DNA from 3 places in the Streptomyces sp. NPDC038213 genome. Region 2 is predicted to be linked to each of the others. Evidence: riboswitches for the same ligand, from Rfam matches in the RefSeq annotation. Region 2 holds a riboswitch; each other region holds the start of a gene.
What was found. A riboswitch is a leader RNA that binds a small molecule or an ion and turns the genes downstream of it on or off. The one in region 2 is predicted to bind cyclic di-AMP.

Region 1 (6,578 bases), on a different contig from region 2:
CGGGTTCGCCCCGCTGCTGCCGGACACCGCCGTCCCGCTGGGGGACCTGGGGGCGCTGGAGCGCGAGCTGCGCCGCGGGGACGTGGCGGCGCTCATCGTGGAGCCGGTCCAGGGCAAGGGCGTGCACGCGGCGCCCCCCGGCTACCTGAAGGCGGCGCAGGAGCTGCTGCACCGCCACCGGGCCCTGCTGATCGCCGACGAGGTCCAGACCGGGCTCGGCCGCACCGGGGACTTCTACGCGTACCAGCACGAACCGGGCGTGGAACCCGACCTGGTGTGCGTGGCCAAGGCCCTGTCCGGGGGGTACGTGCCGGTGGGCGCCACCCTGGGCCGGGACTGGATCTTCAAGAAGGTGTACTCCTCGATGGACCGGGTGCTCGTGCACTCGGCGAGCTTCGGCTCCAACGCCCAGGCCATGGCCGCCGGGCTGGCCGTGCTGTCCGTGATGGAGGACGAGCGGCTCGTCGCGCGCTCCCGGGAGACGGGGGAGCTGCTGCGCTCGCGGCTGGCGGCGATGGTGGACGAGTACGAGCTGCTGCACGAGGTCCGCGGGCGCGGGCTGATGATCGGCATCGAGTTCGGGCGGCCCTCCTCGCTGGGGCTGCGCAGCCGGTGGAAGGTGCTCCAGGCGGCCCGCAAGGGGCTGTTCGCGCAGATGGTCGTCGTACCGCTGCTCCAGAAGCACCGGATCCTGACCCAGGTGTCGGGGGACCACATGGAGGTCATCAAGCTGATTCCGCCGCTCGTCGTGGACGGGGCCGACGTCGACCGGTTCGTGGCCGCCTTCCGGGCCGTCATGGACGAGGCCCACGGGGGCGGCGGGCTGATGTGGGACTTCGGGCGGACGCTCGTCAGGCAGGCGGTCGCGAACCGCTGAGGCGCCGGGCGGGGGCCGTGCGGACGGGGCGGCCCGTCCGCGGCCCGCCCGGGCCCGGTGCCGGCGCCGGTCCGCTCAGTGCAGGAGCCGGTCGCGCAGCCGCTCCAGGGTGGCGGGCGCGAGGCCGAGCCCCTCGGACAGGTAGGCGCCGGTGCTGCCCCAGGTCTCCGTGACGGCCTCGAAGGCGGCGTCCAGGTACGCGGCGCGCGCCTCGAAGAGGGGGCTCAGGAGGGCCAGCGCCTCGGGGGAGCGCTCGGCGTCGGTGTCGGCGCCGCGCCGCAGCCGGTAGCGCCGGTGCGGGGCGTTGGACTCCAGGTAGTCCGCGGTGATGGCGTCGCGCTCGACGCCGAGGGCGAGCAGGGTGACGGCGATGGAGAGGCCGGCCCGGTCCTTGCCCGCGGCGCAGTGCATCAGGACGGGGACGCTGTCCTCGGCGACGGCGTGCAGGACGCGGCTGTGGTCGGGAGCCCGCTCCACGATGATCTGCCGGTACGAACGGGACATCCTGGCCGCGGCCCTGCCCTCGCCCAGGATCTGCTGGAGCTGGGCCAGGTCGCCGTTGCGGACCATCTGCCAGAACTCGTGGCCGTCGGCGGGGTCGGAGAGCGGGACGTTCACGTTCCGTACGCCCGGGAGCTCCACGTCGGGCCCTTCGAGGGACTGGTCGGCCGCATTGCGGAAGTCGAAGACGGTGTGCAGCCCGAGGGAGGCCAGGAAGGCCGCGTCCGCCTCGGTGGCATGAGCGAGATGTCCGCTTCGAAACAGATGCCCGGTACGAACCGTACGCCCGTCCCTAGTCGGAAGGCCGCCTACGTCACGGAAGTTGCGGACTCCGGTGAGCTCCGGCTCCGCGGGCGGGGCGGGGGGTATGGGCTGGGTCACGCGGACTCCTGCGGTTCGGCCGAGGTGGAGGGTGATCTGTCCGAATTGCGCTACTTGGCGTCAAGTTGCCGCATCCGACGGGCAGATGTGAGCGGCGCTCGTGAGCAGAATCATACGGTGACCGTGCGTGGCGGTGGCGGAATGCTTAATTCCCTTGTGGCGACGGCTGTTACACGACTGCAATAGACGGACAGTGACCGGAATTCCGGCGATCATTCAGCCCCCGGAATCCGGTGGTGAATTCACGGCTTGTTCCGCTCGGCCGCACTGGATTACGGTCACCGCCGAGCCGGGTGGAACGCCGAGTCCTGCCGCCACCCGGAAACCGCATCCGAACAATTACGTGCGGCAGGAGCGGGGGAACCAGGTAAGCCGCCGTACCGGAGAACGATCCGGAACGGCTCGGGGTGAAGCCCCGCGGGCGCAGCTCGCGCGGCCGGACATCTCCAGTCCGAACCCGACAGCTCACCTCGCAGGCGACGGAGAGGAATGCGCCATGCCCGGAAAGGGTAAGCACCGCCGTCCCAAGTCCAGCACGATCGCCCGCGGATTCGTCGCGGCCGGCACCGGCGGCGCCGCGCTGGCGCTGCCGCTGATCGGGGCCTCCGGCGCCCAGGCCGCGGAGCAGTCCGCCGCGCCGGCCGCGGTCTCGGCCGCCCCGTCGAAGGCGGCCCCGGCGAAGGCCGCGGCCCCCGCGGCGGACCAGGCCGCCCCTTCCGTCTACACCGTCGTCGCGGGCGACTACCTCTCGAAGATCGCCGAGCGCGAGAACCTCGCGGGCGGCTGGGAGCGGCTGTACGAGGACAACAGGGCCGCCGTCGGCTCCGACCCCTCGATGATCCACCCCGGCCTGGAGCTGACCCTCGGCGGCAAGGCCCCCGCCGCCGCGGCCTCCCAGAAGCGCTCCGAGGCCCGTACGCAGGAGAACCCGGAGAAGAAGGGCTCCTCCGCCCCGCGCGCCTCCCGCTCCGCCGAGCGCGCCGCCGAGGCCGCCCCCAAGGCCGCGGCCCCGAAGGCCGTCGCCCCCGAGGCCGCGCAGGCCCCCTCCGGCGCCGCCTTCTCCGCCCCCGTGGCCGCCTCCGTCACCACCCCCTACCGCCAGGGCGGCGGCATGTGGTCCAGCGGCTACCACACCGGAGTGGACTTCTCCGTGGGTACGGGCACCAGCGTGCGCGCCGTCAGCTCGGGCACCGTGGTCTCGGCCGGCTGGGCCGGCGCGTACGGCAACGAGGTCGTCATCCGCCACACGGACGGCCGCTACTCCCAGTACGCCCACCTGTCCTCGCTGAACGTCTCCGCGGGCCAGAGCGTCTCCGCGGGCACCACCATCGGCCTGTCGGGCTCCACCGGCAACTCCACCGGGCCCCACCTGCACTTCGAGATCCGCACCGGCCCCTCCTACGGCCAGGACATCGACCCCCTCGCCTACCTGCGCGGCAACGGCGTCGGCATCTGACGGCAGCGCGGGCGGCAGCCGCCGCCCGCAGCGCAGTGCGACCCCGGCCGGGGTCCGGAACCGAAGGGTCCCGGACCCCGGCCGCAGCCGTTCCCGCGGCCCGGCTGCGGCGTATTCCGGCATGGCCGAAACTGACCGGGTGGTATAGATCACCCTGCGTCAACCCCTGCCTACGGTCGCGTAGGTCACACCCTTCGGTGAAAGATGTGCTCCCGTGGCAGGCGAATCGACTCTTCAGGCACTCAGCGGATCCGACGCGCGCATCGGCTCGTACGTGGCGCTCGGCGACAGCTTCACCGAGGGCGTGGGCGACCCCGGTCCCGGCGACGCCTTCGTGGGCTGGGCCGACCGCTTCGCCGTACTCCTCGCGGACCGGCGCGAGGAGCACGACTTCCGGTACGCGAACCTCGCCGTCCGGGGCCGGCTCCTCGACCAGATCGTCTCGGAGCAGGTCCCGCGCGCCAAGGAGCTCGCCCCCGACCTGGTCAGCTTCTGCGCGGGCGGCAACGACATCATCCGGCCCGGCAGCGACCCCGACGACGTGGCCGAGCGCTTCGAGGCGGCCGTCGCCGACCTCGCCGGCGCCGTCGGCACCGTCATGATCACCACGGGCTTCGACACCCGCGGCGTACCGGTGCTCAAGCACCTGCGCGGCAAGGTGGCCACGTACTCCGCGCACGTGCGCGCCATCGCCGACCGCTACGACTGCCCCGTACTCGACCTCTGGTCGCTGCGGTCCGTACAGGACCGCCGGGCCTGGGACGACGACCGCCTGCACCTGTCGCCCGAGGGGCACACCCGCGTCGCCCTGCGCGCCGCGCAGGTGCTCGGCCTGCCGGTGCCCGCGGACCCGGACCAGCCCTGGCCCCCGCAGCAGCCCAGGGGGTCGGCGGAGGCCACCCGGGACAACATCCAGTGGGCCCGCGAGTACCTCGTGCCGTGGATCGGGCGGCGCCTGCGCGGGGAGTCCTCCGGCGACCACGTCGAACCCAAGCGCCCCGACCTGCTGCCCCTGTAAGCCCGCGGGCGGAAGGCTCCACGGGCCGCGCGGAAGCGGGCCGCGGGAGGCACCCGGCCGGGCCCGCAGGAATCCCCGGGCCCGGACACGCGTTGGGAGGGGTGGGAGCACCGCTCCCACCGGGACCGCGCGGGCCTATCGTGCCTGTGTGCAGTGCCGGCGGCGACCGCAGCCCCGCGGACCGCGGCCCTGCCGGCCCCGGGGCGCCGGCCGCCCGCCCGGCGCCCGCCCACCCGCCCGACCCCACCAGGAGGCGCCTTGACCGGCTCCGGCTCCGGCTCCAGAGATCTCCGCTCCGAACTGCGCGCCCTGCGCCCCGCCTCCTTCGGCGCGGACCCCTCGGGCGCCCGCATGGAGCGCATCCGCCGCTCCCCGAACTTCGCGGACGGGGTCTTCCAGAACCCGGTCGGGGCCCGGCGCCGCCCCACGGGCTCGACGCTCGAATTCGCCAAGGTCTACTTCCGCCGCGAGGAGCGGGCCCGCCGGGCCCCCCGGGCGGCCATCCCGGTCCACCCCACCACGCTCAAGGACATCTCCCGGCCGCCCGCCACCGGCCTGCGCCTCACCTGGATGGGCCACTCCAGCGTCCTCGCCGAGATCGACGGCCGCCGGGTGCTCTTCGACCCCGTCTGGGGGGAGCGCTGCTCGCCCTTCCCCTTCGCCGGCCCCAAGCGGCTGCACGCCGCACCGGTCCCGCTGGCCGCGCTCGGCCCGGTCGACGCCGTGGTGATCTCCCACGACCACTACGACCACCTCGACCTCCCCACCATCACCGCCCTCGTCGGCACGGACACGGTCTTCGCCGTACCGCTCGGCGTCGGCGCGCACCTGGAGCGCTGGGGGGTCTCCGCGGACCGCATCCGCGAACTGGACTGGAACGAGACCGCCAAGATCGCCGGCCTCTCCCTGACCGCGACCCCGGCCCGCCACTTCTGCGGCCGCGGCCTGCGCAACCAGCAGCACACCCTCTGGGCCTCCTGGGTCGTCGCGGGCGACCGGCACCGGATCTACCACAGCGGGGACACGGGCTACTTCCCCGGCTTCCGCGAGATCGGCGCCGAGCACGGCCCCTTCGACGCCACGATGATCCAGATCGGTGCGTACAGCGAGTTCTGGCCGGACATCCACATGACCCCGGCCGAGGGCGTGCGGGCCCACCTCGACCTCCAGGGCGGGGCCCCGCACGGGGTCCTGCTGCCGATCCACTGGGGCACGTTCAACCTGGCCCCGCACGCCTGGGCGGAGCCGGGCGAGTGGACCCGCGACGCCGCCCAGGAGGCGGGCCAGGCGGTGGCCGTACCCCGCCCCGGCGAGCCCTTCGAACCGGCCGGCACCCTCCCGGCCGACCCCTGGTGGCGCGCGGTCTCCGACCCCATCCCCCGCCCCTGGCGCCGCCCGCAGCCCGTCGACCGCCCGGCGGACGGCACCCGCTTGGGCGAACTGGACCTCGCGGGCGAGCGCTGAGGCCGGGCGGGCACCGACCGGTCGCCGGCGGACCGGCGGGCACCTGGCAGGTGCCCGCCGGTCCGCCGCTCAGCCCGCGACGCGGGCCATCCAGGACTCGACCTCGTCCGCCGAGCGCGGCAGGCCGGCCGAGAGGTTCTCGTGGCCGTCGGCGGTCACCAGCAGGTCGTCCTCGATGCGGACGCCGATGCCGCGCCACTCCTCCGGGACCGTGAGGTCGTCCGGCTGGAAGTACAGGCCGGGCTCGACGGTGAGGACCATGCCCGGCTCCAGAACCCCGTCGACGTACTCCCCGCTGCGCGCCTCGGCGCAGTCGTGGACGTCCAGGCCGAGCATGTGCCCGGTGCCCGCCATGGTGAAGCGGCGCTGGAGGCCGAGCTCGTACGCGCGCTCCGCCGGGCCCTCGATGAAGCCCCATGCGACCAGCTTCTCCGCGAGGTACCGCTGCGCCGCCTCGTGGAAGTCGCGGTACGCGGCCCCCGGCTTCACGGCCGCCATCCCGGCCTCCTGGGCCTCGTACACCGCCTCGTACACGGTGCGCTGGACGGGCGTGAAGGTGCCGTTGACCGGCAGGGTGCGGGTGACGTCGGCCGTGTAGAGGGTGTGCGTCTCCACTCCGGCGTCCAGCAGGAGCAGGTCGCCGGGGCGCACCGGGCCGTCGTTGTCCGTCCAGTGCATGATCGTGGCGTGCTCGCCGGAGGCGCAGATCGAGCCGTAGCCGACGGAGTTGCCCTCCAGCCGGGCGCGCCGGAAGAACGTGCCCTCGACCCAGCGCTCGGAGGTCGCGACCGCCCGCGACAGCTCGCCCACGCAGTCGGTGAACCCGCGCACGGTGGAGTCCACCGCCTTGCGCAGCTCGCCGATCTCCCAGGCGTCCTTGA
Region 2 (6,578 bases):
GCAGGGCCGCGCGGCCGGTCAGGCGGCTGCGCCGGACCTGGCGGCGGGACTGCGAGCGGTACACGTGGGCGGCGGTCCGCTCCCCGAGCTGCTTGAGCCTGGTCGCGGTGGAGAACCGGTCCCGGTTCCCGGCCATGTGTCCGCCTCCCTCACCTACACACGTACGTCCCCGCACACGGTACGGGACCGGGGGCGGGGACGTACGGAGGCTAGTGCTGCGATCGGAAAGGTTTGCCGTGGGCCGGTGCACCCTTCCGGTCGCAGCGCTGGACCTGCGGGGAGGTGATCAGCCCTTGAAGCGGGGGAACGCGCTGCGGCCCGCGTACACGGCGGCGTCGTCGAGGATCTCCTCGATGCGCAGCAGCTGGTTGTACTTGGCGACGCGGTCCGAGCGGGCCGGGGCGCCGGTCTTGATCTGGCCGCAGTTCACGGCGACGGCGAGGTCGGCGATGGTGACGTCCTCGGTCTCGCCGGAGCGGTGCGACATCATGCACTTGAAGCCGTTGCGCTGGGCCATCTCGACGGCGTCGAGGGTCTCGGTCAGGGAACCGATCTGGTTCACCTTCACGAGCAGGGCGTTGGCGGAGCCCTCCTCGATGCCGCGGGCGAGGCGCTCGGGGTTGGTGACGAAGAGGTCGTCGCCGACGATCTGGACCTTGGCGCCGAGCTTGTCGGTGATGACCTTCCAGCCGGCCCAGTCGTCCTCGAAGAGCGGGTCCTCGATGGAGACGAGCGGGTAGGCCTCGACGAGCTCCGCGTAGTACTCGGTCATCTCGGCGGCCGAGCGGGACTGGCCCTCGAACTCGTACTTGCCGTCCTTGTAGAACTCGGACGCGGCGACGTCGAGCGCGAGCGCGATGTCCTTGCCCGGGACGTAGCCGGCCTGCTTGATGGCCTCGACGATGAGGTCGAGGGCGGCGCGGTTGGAGTCCAGGTTCGGGGCGAAGCCGCCCTCGTCGCCCAGGCCGGTGGAGAGGCCCTTGGTGTGGAGGACCTTCTTGAGGGTGTGGTAGACCTCGGCACCCCAGCGCAGGGCCTCGGAGAAGGACTCGGCGCCGATCGGCGCGATCATGAACTCCTGGATGTCGACGTTGGAGTCGGCGTGCGACCCGCCGTTGAGGATGTTCATCATCGGAACGGGCAGCAGGTGCGCGTTCGGGCCGCCGAGGTAGCGGAACAGCGGCAGGTCCGAGGCCTCGGAGGCGGCGTGCGCCACGGCGAGGGAGACGCCCAGGATGGCGTTGGCGCCGAGGGAGCCCTTGTTGTCCGTGGCGTCCAGGTCGAACATGGCCTGGTCGATCAGGCGCTGCTCGGTGGCGTCGTAGCCGACGAGCTCCGGGCCGATCTGCTCGATGACGGCCAGGACGGCCTTCTCGACGCCCTTGCCCATGTAGCGGTTGGGGTCGCCGTCGCGGAGCTCGATGGCCTCGAAGGCACCGGTGGAGGCTCCGGACGGGACGGCAGCACGGCCGGTGCTGCCGTCGTCGAGGCCCACCTCGACCTCGACCGTGGGGTTGCCTCGGGAGTCCAGGATTTCCCGGGCTACGACGACGTCGATGGACGGCACGAGCATCTCCTTCTGGGATGTGACGCTGGGTGTGCGGCGGCGTGTGGGCCGTGCGGTGGCCCTGCCGGTCTAGAGCCTAACCGGCTCGGGGGGGTCGGCCGCCCGACCGCCCGGGTCCTGGGACGAAAAAGGGTCCGAATACCCGCCTTACAGGACATAAGACCCTTGATCAACTCCCCCGGGACACGCCGCCGCCCGGCGCGTCGGGGGGGATGACGCGCCGGGCGGGGCAGTCCGGTGCCGGGCGGGCCCGCGCGGGGCGCGGGCCTTCCGGTGACCCTGCGGATTCACCGCGGACGCGCAGGGCCGGGGGGGGTCAGGAGAGCTTGAGCATCTGGCCCGGGTAGATGAGGTTGGCGTCGGAGACGATGTCCCCGTTCAGCTCGAAGAGCTTCGCCCAGCCGCCGGCCACGCCGTTGGCGTCGGCGATGGTGCCGAGGGTGTCGCCGGCCTTGACCTCGTAGGAGCCGGTGCCCTTCTTGAAGCCCTGGGCCGCGCCGCGCTCGGAGCGGGTGGTGGGCGCGGACTCGCTGCGGGTCTCGGCGCGCTTCTCGGCCTTCTTCGTGGCGGAGGGCTTCGGGGCGGCGGGCTTCGAGGAGGAAGAGGAGCCGCTGCCGGCCTCGGAGGAGGCGTCGTTGGCGGCGCGGGAGAGGCCGACGCCGCAGCTCGGCCAGGCGCCCTTGCCCTGGACCGCGAGGACCTTCTCGGCCACGGCGATCTGCTGGGACTTGGAGGCCTGGTGGGCGTTGGGGGCGTACGCCGTGCCGCCGAAGCCGGCCCAGGTGGACGGGGCGAACTGCAGGCCGCCGTAGTAGCCGTTGCCGGTGTTGATCGACCAGTTGCCGCCGGACTCGCACTGGGCGACGGCGTCCCACTCGGAGGTGGTGGCGGCGCTGGCGGTGCCCGCGGCCATCAGCGGGGCGGCGATGGCGACACCGGTGACACCGGCGGCGGTCGCGATGCGGGTGGCCTTCGAGGGGCGGCGGTGCTTGCCCTTGCCGGAAAGCAGCATGGAACTTCTCCTCACCGACGCCTGCGAGGTGAGCTGTCGGGTTCGGGCGGTGAAGTCGCCCGGCCGTGCGTCTGGCGCACGGCTTCACCCCTAGCCGTCCCGTGACCGTCTCTCAACGGCCGGGCGCGGCACCTACCTTGGGTCCCCCGCTCCTGCCTTCGGCGCTTGCGCGACGACTGTTCCCCCCGGCCGCCGGCAGGATTCGGCGATGCGGTCGAAGGAGCCCGCGGTGGCGAGCGGTTCAGACCGTAGGCAGACGCCTCCCCGATGTTCAAGGACGGACATCGGGGAGAAAACGCCCATAGTTGACTCACCCACAGGAACGTTTGCGCAGGTGAGCGCGCGTATTACGGAATCATCACGGCGGGGCGCGCCAGTTGAGGCGAAGAGACGCATGTCTCATTTCCTCGAACTCGGACATTTAGTCCTGTAACGGGGCATCAAACCCGCGTCGAGCGGCCCGAAGTGTCCCTATTTCTCGCTTAGATCGAGATTCTGGCCGGGCTTGATGAGGTCCGCGTCCCCGCCGATGACGGACTCGTTCGCCTCGTACAGGGCGCCCCATCCGCCCTTCACACCCTTGGCGTCCGCGATCTCCGACAGGCTGTCACCCGCCTTGACGATGTACACGGGCTCCTCGGCCCCGGCCGCCGACGTGCCGTCAGCTCCGGTGCCGCCGGACTCGTCCGCGGGCGCGCCGCGGTGCTTGCCGGTGCCCTCGCCCGGGGCGGGAGTGGTGGCGGGACCCTCCGGGGTGGCGGGGACGGCCGGGCCGCCGGGGGTCGCCGGGATGCCCGGCGAGGCCGGGTCCGTGGCCCCGGGGGTGGCCGGGGTCGTCGGCGTGCCCGGGGTGGCCGGCGTGCCGGGGGTCGGGGTCGCCGGGTCGGTCGGGGTGCCGGGCGTGCCCGGGGTGGCGGGGACGGTCGGCGTGCCAGGGGTCGCGGGGACCGTGGGCGTACCGGGGGTGGCCGGGACGCTGGGCGTGCCCGGGGTCGCGGGCGGGGTGGGCGTACCCGGGGCGGCCGGCGGGGTGGGCTTCGCGGGGGCCTCCGGGGCGCCGGGGACCACGTGGTCGGGGCGCACCGGGGCCGGGCTGACCGGGCGGACGGAGTCCGCCGAGCCGGGGTCCACATCGGCCTTGGGGCCGGACTTGGTCAGTCCGGACGGGCCGGCGCACAGCGGCCAGGCCTCCGGGCCCTGCGCGGCGAGCACCCGCTCGGCCACGGCTATCTGCTGGGAGCGGGAGGCGAGGTCGGGGCGGGAGGCGAACTCGGTGCCGCCCGCGCCCTTCCACTGCTCCTGGGTGAACTGGAGCCCGCCGTAGGAGCCGTTGCCGAAGTCGGCGCTCCACGTGCCGCCGCTCTCGCACTCGGCGACCTTGTCCCACGTGGCGGTGTCGGCGGCTGATGCGGAGCCGGCGGCGAGCAGGGGCAGCGCGAGCGCCGAGCCGGTGACACCGGCCGTGACGACGATCGCGGGGGCCTGACGAGGCTTTCTGTGGCGGCCGTTCCCGGAGCGCATGAGGGTGGACCCTTCCCGTGGGCTGAGCAGGTGACGGCGAACGTAGCGGGCTTCGAACGCTTGTTACAAGTCGATGCAGCGCAGATCACGTAAAGATCACATTCCTGATGGTCCGTCAGGAATGATTGACTCCGGTTCAGTTCGCCCGCGGGGTGAACTCCACCGGCAGCGTGCGCAGTCCGCGCATGATGAGCCCGCCGCGCCAGCGCAGTTCGGACGGATCGACCGCGAGCCGCAGGTCCGGCAGCCGGGTCAGCAGGGTGGCCAGGGCCGTCTGGCCCTCCAGCCGGGCGAGCGGGGCGCCGAGGCAGTAGTGGATGCCGTGCCCGTAGCCCAGGTGCTGGTTGTCGGCGCGGGACAGGTCCAGGGAGTCCGGCTCCGCGAACCGCGCGGGATCGCGGTCCGCCGCCGCCAGCACCACGAGGACGGGGTCCCCCGCCGCGATCTCCCTGCCGCCCAGGGTCAGCGGGCGGGTGGCGAACCGCCAGGTGGCCAGCTCGACCGGGCCGTCGTAGCGCAGCAGCTCCTCCACGCCGGTGGCCAGCAGCCCCGTCTCCCCCGCGGCCAGCGAGGCCTGGAGGCGGGTGCGCTGGCCGGGGTTCGCGAAGAGGGAGTGGAGGCCGTTGCCGATGAGGTTCACGGTGGTCTCGAAGCCCGCGAAGAGGAGGATGAAGGCCATCGCGGCCGCCTCGTTCTCCGTCAGGTGCTCGCCGTGGTCGCTCGCCCGGATCAGCCCCGAGATGAGGTCTTCGCCCGGCTCGTCCCGCTTGCGGTGGATCAGCTCGACGAGGTAGTTGCGCATCTTCTTGACGGAGCGGGCCACCCCGCCCCGGGGGCCGCCGCCGTGCCGGATCATCATCCCGGCCCAGTCGCGGAAGTCGTCCTGGTCCTCCCGCGGTACGCCGAGCATCTCGCAGATGGCGTAGATGGGGAGCGGGAACGCGAACTCGTGGATGAGGTCCGCCTCCCCCCGCGCGGCGAACCCGTCGATGAGGTGGTCGGTCAGCTCCTGCACCCGCGGGGTGAACTCCGCGACGCGGCGCGGGGTGAAGGCCTTGGAGACCAGGCGCCGCAGCCGGGTGTGGTCCGGCGGGTCGATGTTGAGCAGGTGGGTCATCAGCTCGGCCTTGCGCTCACCGGGGATGCCCGTCTTGCCCTTGGCGTGGGCCGGCTCCGCGTGGTGCGCCGGATTCTTGCTCAAGCGCTGGTCGGCGAGGGCTTGGCGGGCGTCGGCGTACCGGGTGACGAGCCAGGCCTCCACCCCGCTGGGCAGCCGGGTGCGGTGCACGGGGGAGTGCTCGCGCAGCCACGCGTACGCCGGGTACGGATCGGTGGCGAACTCCCAGTCGAACAGGGTCGGGGCCGGGGGTGCGGCGGCGGCAGCGGCTGCTCCCCCGACGGGGCAGCCGGGGGCGGCGGGGTTCTCTTCGTGCACCTCCCGACCGTATCCCCTGCCGCGGGCACCCGCCCGAAGCACCCCATTTGGCCCCTTCGCCAAGGCTGTCCGTAGATCGGACAGGTCTTGACCTGGGGCGAGGAGGCGTTCCTACTTTCCGTTCTGTGGATGTGAAGATCTTGAAAAGCAGTTTCGCGGTGGTGGAGAGACGGGCCGAGCACGCGGTCAAGTTCTTCTACTCCCACCTGTTCTGGCACAACCCGGGGGTGCGCGCGATGTTCCCGCCGGACCCCGCGGACATGGAGCGGCAGCGGGACCGGCTCTTCGCGGCGCTCACGCACGTCATCGCCCACCTGGACGACGAGGCCGTCGGCCCGTACCTGCGCGACCTGGGGCGCGACCACCGCAAGTACCTCGCCGGCCCCGAGCACTACGCCGCCGTGGGCACCAGCCTCCTCGCCGCGCTCGCCGAGACCTCCGGCGAGGCCTGGACCCCCGCCGTGGAGAAGGCCTGGAGCGAGGCCTACTCCGTGATCGCGGAGACCATGATGGCCGGGGCCGCCGCCACCACCGAGCCGCCGTGGTGGGACGCCGAGATCGTCCGCCACCTCCAGTACGGGGAGGACATCGCGGTCCTGACCCTGCGCCCGCACGCCCCGCTCCCCTACTCCCCCGGCCAGTACCTCAGCCTGGGCACCGACCGGGTCCCCACGACTTGGCGCACGTACTCCATAGGCAACGCCCCCCGCCCCGACCACACCCTCGACCTGCACGTCAGCCGGATCGAGGAGGGCCGGGTCAGCACCGCCCTGGTCCGGGACGTGCAGCCCGGGGAGCGGGTCCGGCTGGGCGCGGCGGGCGGGTCGACGACCCTGCGCCGCGGGGCGGGCCGGCCGCTGACCTTCATCGCGGCCGGTACGGGCTGGGCGCCGGTGCGGGCGATGCTGGAGGAGCTCGTGCGCCACCCTCCCGATCAGGACGTACGCCTCTTCGCCGTGGCCCGCGACGCGGCGCACCTGTACGACCGGCCGCTGATCGACGGCTGGCAGCAGCGGCTGCCGTGGCTGTCCGTCACGTACATC
Region 3 (6,578 bases), on a different contig from region 2:
TGGCGTACGGCGAAGGTCCGGTACGCCGTGGCGAAGGCGGCCAGGGCCTCGCGGCCGGCGCGGCCCGCGAGGGCTTCGGTGAGCAGGTCGGCGAAGCGGGCGGCCGAGTCCGCGGCGATCCGGGCGCGCAGGTCCTGGAGGCCGCGTACGTGGGCGTACAGGCTCGCGTCCTTCACACCGAGGCCGCGGGCGAGGGCGGAGACGGTGACCCCGTCGAGGCCCCGGGCGTCGGCGAGGTCCGCGGCGGCGGCCACGACGCGCTCGGGGGTCAGTCCGGCTCGGGGCACGGGCAGCTCCTGAAAGTATTTAATCGTTTGCCTAGGGACTCTAGGAAAGATTAGCGTGCCGGTATGAAGGCACTCACTGAGCGGGAGATCCGCGGCTCGTTCGTCAACTGCTCGAAGGGCGAGGCGCAGCGGCTGCCGCTGCCGCGCGACCTGGCCGAGCGCCCCTGGGCGGACCTGGACTTCCTGGGCTGGCGCGACCTCTCCGCGCCGGACCGGAGCTACCTGGTCACCGAGCACGGGGGCCGGCTCACGGGCATCGCGCTGCGCTTCCCCGCGGCGCGCAAGGGCTTCCTGCACCGCAGCATGTGCTCGCTGTGCCTGACCACGCACGCCGGCGGCGGGGTCTCGCTGATGACGGCCCGCAAAACCGGCCGCGAGGGCCGCGAGGGGAACTCGGTCGGGCTGTACATGTGCACCGACCTGGACTGCCCGCTGTACGTGCGGGGGAAGAAGCGGCCGGAGCCCGGGGGGAGGTTCGAGGAGTCGCTGACCGTGGAGGAGCAGATCGAGAGGATGCGGCGGAACCTGGACGGGTTCCTGGGCTCGCTGTGACGGGCGGCTTGCGGTGGTGCGGGCCTGCTGTGGCGGGGGGCTCGCCGTGGCGCGGGCCTGCTGTGGCGGGTGGTTTCCGGCGCTTCCGTCGTGGCCGCGGGGAAAGGTGGCGCGAGGAGCCCCGCGGATAGCGTAAGCTTGTGTTTACCGACGCGGGGTGGAGCAGCTCGGTAGCTCGCTGGGCTCATAACCCAGAGGTCGCAGGTTCAAATCCTGTCCCCGCTACTGATGATCAGGGCCCGGATCCTTTTGGATCCGGGCCCTGATTGCATGTCCGGGGCCGGTGCGCGGAAGCGTGTCCGCGCACCGGCGCACCGGCCGGTACGGAGCGTGAGCGAAAGGCCGCGCTCCGCAGTCCGGTTGACGGACCGTCAAAGGCCGGGCGTGGCTGAAGGTGTACCCATCAGGCCGGGAGAATGCCCCAGTTGATCCACTCCTGGAGGGAAAAGCCCAGGCCAGAGCCGGTCAGAGCGTGGCCGATACACGCGAGGGATCAAGCGCAACAGCTTGGAATCACTCCCTGTTGTCTATTACCGTTCGATAACGCAGCGCGGTCGTCACGGCCGTCGCAAGAGGCGGCTCCGTGCGCGTGCGCGCCGAATCCCGCAAGGGAACCGGGGAACCAACACATTGGGGTGAATCGGGTCGATCCGGCCCGTAGGAGACCTTCCTGCTCCGAACCCGTCAGCTAACCCGGTAGGCGAGAAGGAAGGAAAGGAGTGCGCCCCCGTGGCGTCCAACAGGCCTACCCCTGAAGCCTCCGAGGTTCCCGACGCCGGTGCGTGGGGCGCGTGGAACCCCACCGAGGACTCCGTCCGCCCCGTCCGGGGCCGCCACCGCGTGGTCAAGCAGCGCGGCGGCCTCGCCCGCAGTTCCACGGTCCTCGGCGTCGGCGTCATCGCCGCCGTCGGAGCGGGCGGCATAGCCACCGCGCAGGACCGGCCGCAGGTCTCCATATCCCTCCCCTCGCTGCTGCCCGGTGACGGCTCCGCGACCGCCGACCTGGCGGCCGACCTGCCCGCCACCGTCCCGGTGACGGCCCCGCTGACCACCGCCGGGGCCACCCCCGAGCAGGCCGAATCCGGCACCGACGCCGGCGAGGTGCTGCGCAACCGGATCCTCCAGCAGGCCGAGTCCCAGTCCGATGCCGCGGCCGCCGCAGCCGAGGAGGCCGCCGCCAGGGCCGCCGAGGAGGCCGCGGCGAAGGAGGCCGCAGCCGCTCAGGCCGCTGCCCGCAAGGCCGCCGAAGCCGCCGCCGAGGCCGCGGCCCGCAAGGCGGCGGAGGAGGCGGCAGCCGCGAAGGCGGCCGCGGAGGCCGCGGAGGCCGCGGCGGAGGAGGCCCGGCTGGCCAAGCTCGCCGGCAGCTACGCGCTGCCCACCTCCTCGTACACCCTCACCTCGTACTACGGGGCCTCCGGTTCCATGTGGTCCTCCGGGCAGCACACCGGCCTGGACTTCGCCGCCCCCACCGGCACGCCCGTCAAGGCGGTGCACGGCGGCACGATCGTCTCCGCCGGCTGGTCGGGCGCGTACGGCTACCGGATCGTCCTGCGCCTCGCCGACGGTACGGAGATCTGGTACTGCCACCTCTCCTCGATGTCCGTCACCTCGGGCGCGGTCGGCACGGGCGAGACCATCGGCCGCGTCGGCGCCACGGGCAACGTCACCGGTCCCCACCTGCACCTGGAGGTGCGCTCGGGAGGGGAGACCCAGGATCCGCTGGCGTGGCTGCGGGGCAAGGGCCTGACCGTCTGACCGCCTGCCAGGTCAGCAGGGCGAAGGCCGGGGCCATCACGGACCCGTAGACCCAGTAGAAGCCGTACTCGCCGAGGTCGGGGGAGCTGTTCCACAGGGCGTGCACGCCCATCGCCAGGAGCAGCCCCCCGAGCGGGTACAGCACGCGGCGCGTGCGCCCTGCGGACACGGCGGCCAGTCCGAAGCCGATCCCGGTCAGGGCGGTGAACAGCGGGTGCGCGAACGGGGACATCACGATGCGCACGAAGAAGGTCGCGGCGGTCACCGAGGCCAGGACCGGGGTGCCCTCGGCGAGGTCCTCCCCGAAGGCGTTGCCGAGGTAGAGGATGTTCTCGGTGAAGGCGAAGCCGGTGGCGGTGAATCCGGCGAGCACGAAACCGTCCGTGAAGCCGCCGAGCCGGTCCCGGCGGAAGACGAACAGCAGGAGCAGGGCGGCCGCCTTCGCGGTCTCCTCCACCACCGGGGCGATCGCGATCGAGCCCAACTGGTCGGCGTCGTAGGGGTCGGTGGCGGCCGCGGCCATCCAGCGGGCCGCGAAGCTGTTGGCCAGTATGGCGATCAGGGCCGCCGCGCACGCGCCCCAGCCGAAGGCGAACAGCAGCGGCCCCCAGGGCGCGGCGCGCGGCCGCCGCAGTCCGCCCAGCCCGCGGAAGGCGGCGGCGAGCAGCGGTACGGGGACCACGGACAGGCCGAGCCCCACCAGGAAGCCCGGGGTGCCGGTCTGCTCCCGCACCAGGACCAGGATCAGCACCCCGGCGGCCGCGAGCGCGCAGGTCAGCGCGGCGCCGCTGAGCCGGGCCGAGGGGCGAGGAAACGTCCCGAACACGCCACCGACCCTAGTGAGCGGGCCGGAGGCGGAGGCGGGCTTTTCAGTTCTGGGTGCGGCGGAAGAGCAGGTCGTGTACGACGTGCCCCTTGTCCAGGCCCTGGCCCTCGAAGCGGGTCAGCGGACGGAACTCCGGGCGCGGGGAGAACCCGCCGTCCGCCTGGGTGTTCTCGAAGTCCGGGTGGGCGCTGAGCACGTCGAGCATCTGCTCGGCGTACGGCTCCCAGTCCGTGGCACAGTGCAGCACCGCGCCGGGGGCCAGGCGGGTCGCGGCCAGGGAGAGGAACTCGGGCTGGATCAGCCGGCGCTTGTGGTGGCGCTTCTTCGGCCACGGGTCCGGGAAGTAGACGCGCAGGCCGGCCAGGGAGGCGGGCGGCAGCATCTCGCGGAGCAGGATGATCGCGTCGCCGTTGGCCACGCGGACGTTGTCGATGCCGGCCTTCTCGGCGAGGGCGAGGAGGTTGCCCTGGCCGGGGGTGTGCACGTCGGCGGCGAGGATGCCGGTGTCCTGGTCCTCGGCGGCCATCTGGGCGGTGGCCTCGCCCATGCCGAAGCCGATCTCCAGGACCACCGGGCGGCCGCCGAAGAGCTTGTCGAGGTCGAGGACCTCCCGGCCGTCGATGTCCAGGCCCCAGGTGCTCCAGAGGCGGCGCAGGGCGTCCTCCTGGCCCGTGGTCACCCGGCTGCGCCGCGGCTGGAAGCTGCGGATCCGGCGCTCGTGGTGGGAGCCGGCGGGGTCGGGGGAGGGGCCGTCGGGGAAGCGGGGCTCCGTGCGCCAGCGGGGCGGGGTGTAGGAGGGGGCTTCCGGCTGGGGGCTGGGGTTCATGGACTCAGACACAGTGCGTCCGATTCTACGGGCCGCAGCCCGCGCGGACCCGGCGGAGCCGGGTCCGTCCGGACGGGGGCGGGCGACCCGGGTCCGCTGCGCGGGTAGGGGAAACGGCCCCGCGCAGCGGACCGGGGTCCCGGGTGGGTCCGGGTCAGGGGTGGAGGGTCGGGAGGGTTCGGGTGGCTATTTCGCGGCCGATGGGGAGGGACGCCGTCGCCGCGGGGGACGGCGCGTTCAGCACGTGCACCGTCCGCGGCGCCTCACGGATGAGGAAGTCGTCGACCAGCGCCCCGTCCCGCAGCACCGCCTGCGCCCGCACCCCGGCAGCCGCAGGCACGAGGTCCGCCTCCGTCACCGCCGGCAGCAGCCTCCGTACGGCCGCCGTGAAGGCCGTCTTCGACAGGGACCGGCGGATCTCCCCGGCCCCGTACCGCCAGTGCCGGGCGCCGACCCGCCAGGATCCCGGCCAGGCCGCGCTGGTCGCGAGGTCCCGCGGCCGGACCGTCCGCCACGCGTACCCCTCGCGGGCGAGCGCGGGGACGGCATTGGGACCGACGTGCACCCCGCCGCCGATGCCGCGGGTCAGGTGCACCCCGAGGAAGGGGAAGGCCGGGTCCGGCACGGGGTAGACCAGCCCGCGGACGAGGTCCGGGCGCTTCAGGTCGTAGTACTCCCCGCGGAAGGGGATGATCCGCATCTGCGGGTCGTCCCCGGCCAGCCGCGCCACCCGGTCGCACTGGAGCCCCGCGCAGTTCACGAGCGCCCGGGCCCGGAAGACCTGGCCCGAAGAGGTCCGCACGGCCACGGCCGTCGCCCGCCGCGAGATCAGGTCGACCTCTGCCCCGTAGACGACCTCCGCGCCGGAGGCCTCGGCGAGACGGGCGGCGACCTGCCCGTAGTCCACGATCCCGGTGGTGCCCACGTGGATCGCGGCCAGGCCCGTGACCTCCGGCTCGTACTCCGCGATCTGCGCGGGGCCGAGCTCGCGCACGGGGATGCCGTTCTCCCTGCCGCGCTGGACGAGGGCGTGCAGCCGCGGCAGCTCGGAGCGCTCCGTGGCGACGATCAGCTTGCCCGTCACCTCGTGCGCGATGTCGTGCTCCGCGCAGAACTTGACCATCTCGGCCGCGCCGCGCACCGCGAACCGGGCCTTCAGGGACCCCGGCCGGTAGTAGATCCCGCTGTGGATCACCCCGCTGTTGCGCCCCGTCTGGTGCCGGGCCGGGCCCGGCTCCTTCTCCAGGACCACCACCCGGGTCCCCGGAGCCAGGCGCGACAGCGCGTACGCGGTCGACAGGCCGACGATCCCGCCGCCGATCACCAGTACGTCGCAGTCCATGCCACCTCCCACGTCCGAGTCTGCACCCCGGCACTGACAAACCCGTCAGGCGGGGGTCACCAGCAGGGGCCGCGCCCGCTCGCGGAGCTCCGCGACGCGCGGTTCGTCACCGTACGGCTCCAGGCGGTGGAGCAGGTCGCGGACGTACTCGGTGGTGCGCGCCGAGGAGATCCGGCCCGCCACCTCCACCGCGCGGGTCCCCTGGGCGCAGGCCGCGTCCAGGTTCCCGGACTCCAGCTCGGCCACGGCGCTGACCACCAGGCGCAGGCCGTGCGAGCGCACGTACTCCTCCGTGGGCCGGGACAGCGCCTGCTCGGTGAACCGGCGTACCTGCCGAGGGAGTTTGAGGTCCCGGTAGCATTCCGCCGCATCCGCCGCGAACCGGTCGTACGAGTAGAAACCCAGCCATCCCGGGTCGCAGTCCCCTTCGCGGGACCGCTCCAGCCAGCCCTCCGCGGCCCGCAGCGCGGCCCCGGCGGCCTGGGAGTCCCCGGCCTTCGCGTGCGCCCGCGCCTCGACCAGGCGGAAGAAGCTCATGGTGCGGGCCGTGGCGAGGCCGCGGTTGCGCTCGGCGGCCGCCTGGGCGAGGTCCACGCCCTCGTCCGGGAAGTCGCGGTAGGTGGCCTGGAGGGACATGGAGGCGAGCACGTACCCGCCGAGCGGGACGTCGGCGGCGGCGCGGGCCAGGCGCAGGGCCTGGATGTAGTACCGCTGGGCGGCCTCCTGCTGGCCGGTGTCGAAGGCCATCCAGCCCGCGAGGCGGGTCAGTTCGGCCGTGGCGCCGAAGAGGGCGCGGCCGACCTCGTCGGAGTACGAGCCGAGGAGCAGCGGGGCCGCGTCCACGCGCAGGCACTCGGGGACCATCGAGGAACGCCAGTCCCCGCCCCCGTACTTGGAGTCCCAGCGGCGGGCGTCCTCGGCGGCCTCGCGGAGCTTGGCGACGTCGCTGTGGCCCACGCGCAGGGCGGAGGGCTCGGCGGGCTGCTGCTC

Region 1: another riboswitch for cyclic di-AMP. It lies ahead of ACZ7JZ_RS13105 (LysM peptidoglycan-binding domain-containing M23 family metallopeptidase); the one in region 2 lies ahead of ACZ7JZ_RS06980 (transglycosylase family protein).
Region 3: another riboswitch for cyclic di-AMP. It lies ahead of ACZ7JZ_RS09405 (M23 family metallopeptidase); the one in region 2 lies ahead of ACZ7JZ_RS06980 (transglycosylase family protein).

What each region holds. Positions count from the first base shown of each region.
Region 1 covers NZ_JBVJYM010000006.1:362,095-368,672, reverse strand. Annotated here, with positions in the region: gene ACZ7JZ_RS13115 (aspartate aminotransferase family protein) at 1-877, shown strand, start outside; gene ACZ7JZ_RS13110 (tyrosine-protein phosphatase) at 953-1,759, opposite strand; cyclic di-AMP (ydaO/yuaA leader) riboswitch at 2,075-2,251, shown strand; gene ACZ7JZ_RS13105 (LysM peptidoglycan-binding domain-containing M23 family metallopeptidase) at 2,256-3,215, shown strand; gene ACZ7JZ_RS13100 (SGNH/GDSL hydrolase family protein) at 3,430-4,233, shown strand; gene ACZ7JZ_RS13095 (MBL fold metallo-hydrolase) at 4,492-5,697, shown strand; gene ACZ7JZ_RS13090 (aminopeptidase P family protein) at 5,767-6,578, opposite strand, start outside.
Region 2 covers NZ_JBVJYM010000003.1:387,187-393,764, reverse strand. Annotated here, with positions in the region: gene ACZ7JZ_RS06990 (FtsB family cell division protein) at 1-136, opposite strand, end outside; gene eno (phosphopyruvate hydratase) at 287-1,573, opposite strand; gene ACZ7JZ_RS06980 (transglycosylase family protein) at 1,884-2,579, opposite strand; cyclic di-AMP (ydaO/yuaA leader) riboswitch at 2,583-2,753, opposite strand; gene ACZ7JZ_RS06975 (transglycosylase family protein) at 3,051-4,100, opposite strand; gene ACZ7JZ_RS06970 (cytochrome P450 family protein) at 4,237-5,535, opposite strand; gene ACZ7JZ_RS06965 (globin domain-containing protein) at 5,694-6,578, shown strand, end outside.
Region 3 covers NZ_JBVJYM010000005.1:13,105-19,682, reverse strand. Annotated here, with positions in the region: gene ACZ7JZ_RS09420 (TetR/AcrR family transcriptional regulator) at 1-287, opposite strand, end outside; gene ACZ7JZ_RS09415 (FBP domain-containing protein) at 351-839, shown strand; tRNA gene ACZ7JZ_RS09410 (tRNA-Met) at 991-1,064, shown strand; cyclic di-AMP (ydaO/yuaA leader) riboswitch at 1,424-1,557, shown strand; gene ACZ7JZ_RS09405 (M23 family metallopeptidase) at 1,569-2,594, shown strand; partial or broken gene ACZ7JZ_RS09400 (PrsW family intramembrane metalloprotease) at 2,593-3,420, opposite strand; gene trmB (tRNA (guanosine(46)-N7)-methyltransferase TrmB) at 3,464-4,246, opposite strand; gene lhgO (L-2-hydroxyglutarate oxidase) at 4,401-5,588, opposite strand; gene ACZ7JZ_RS09385 (sporulation protein) at 5,634-6,578, opposite strand, start outside.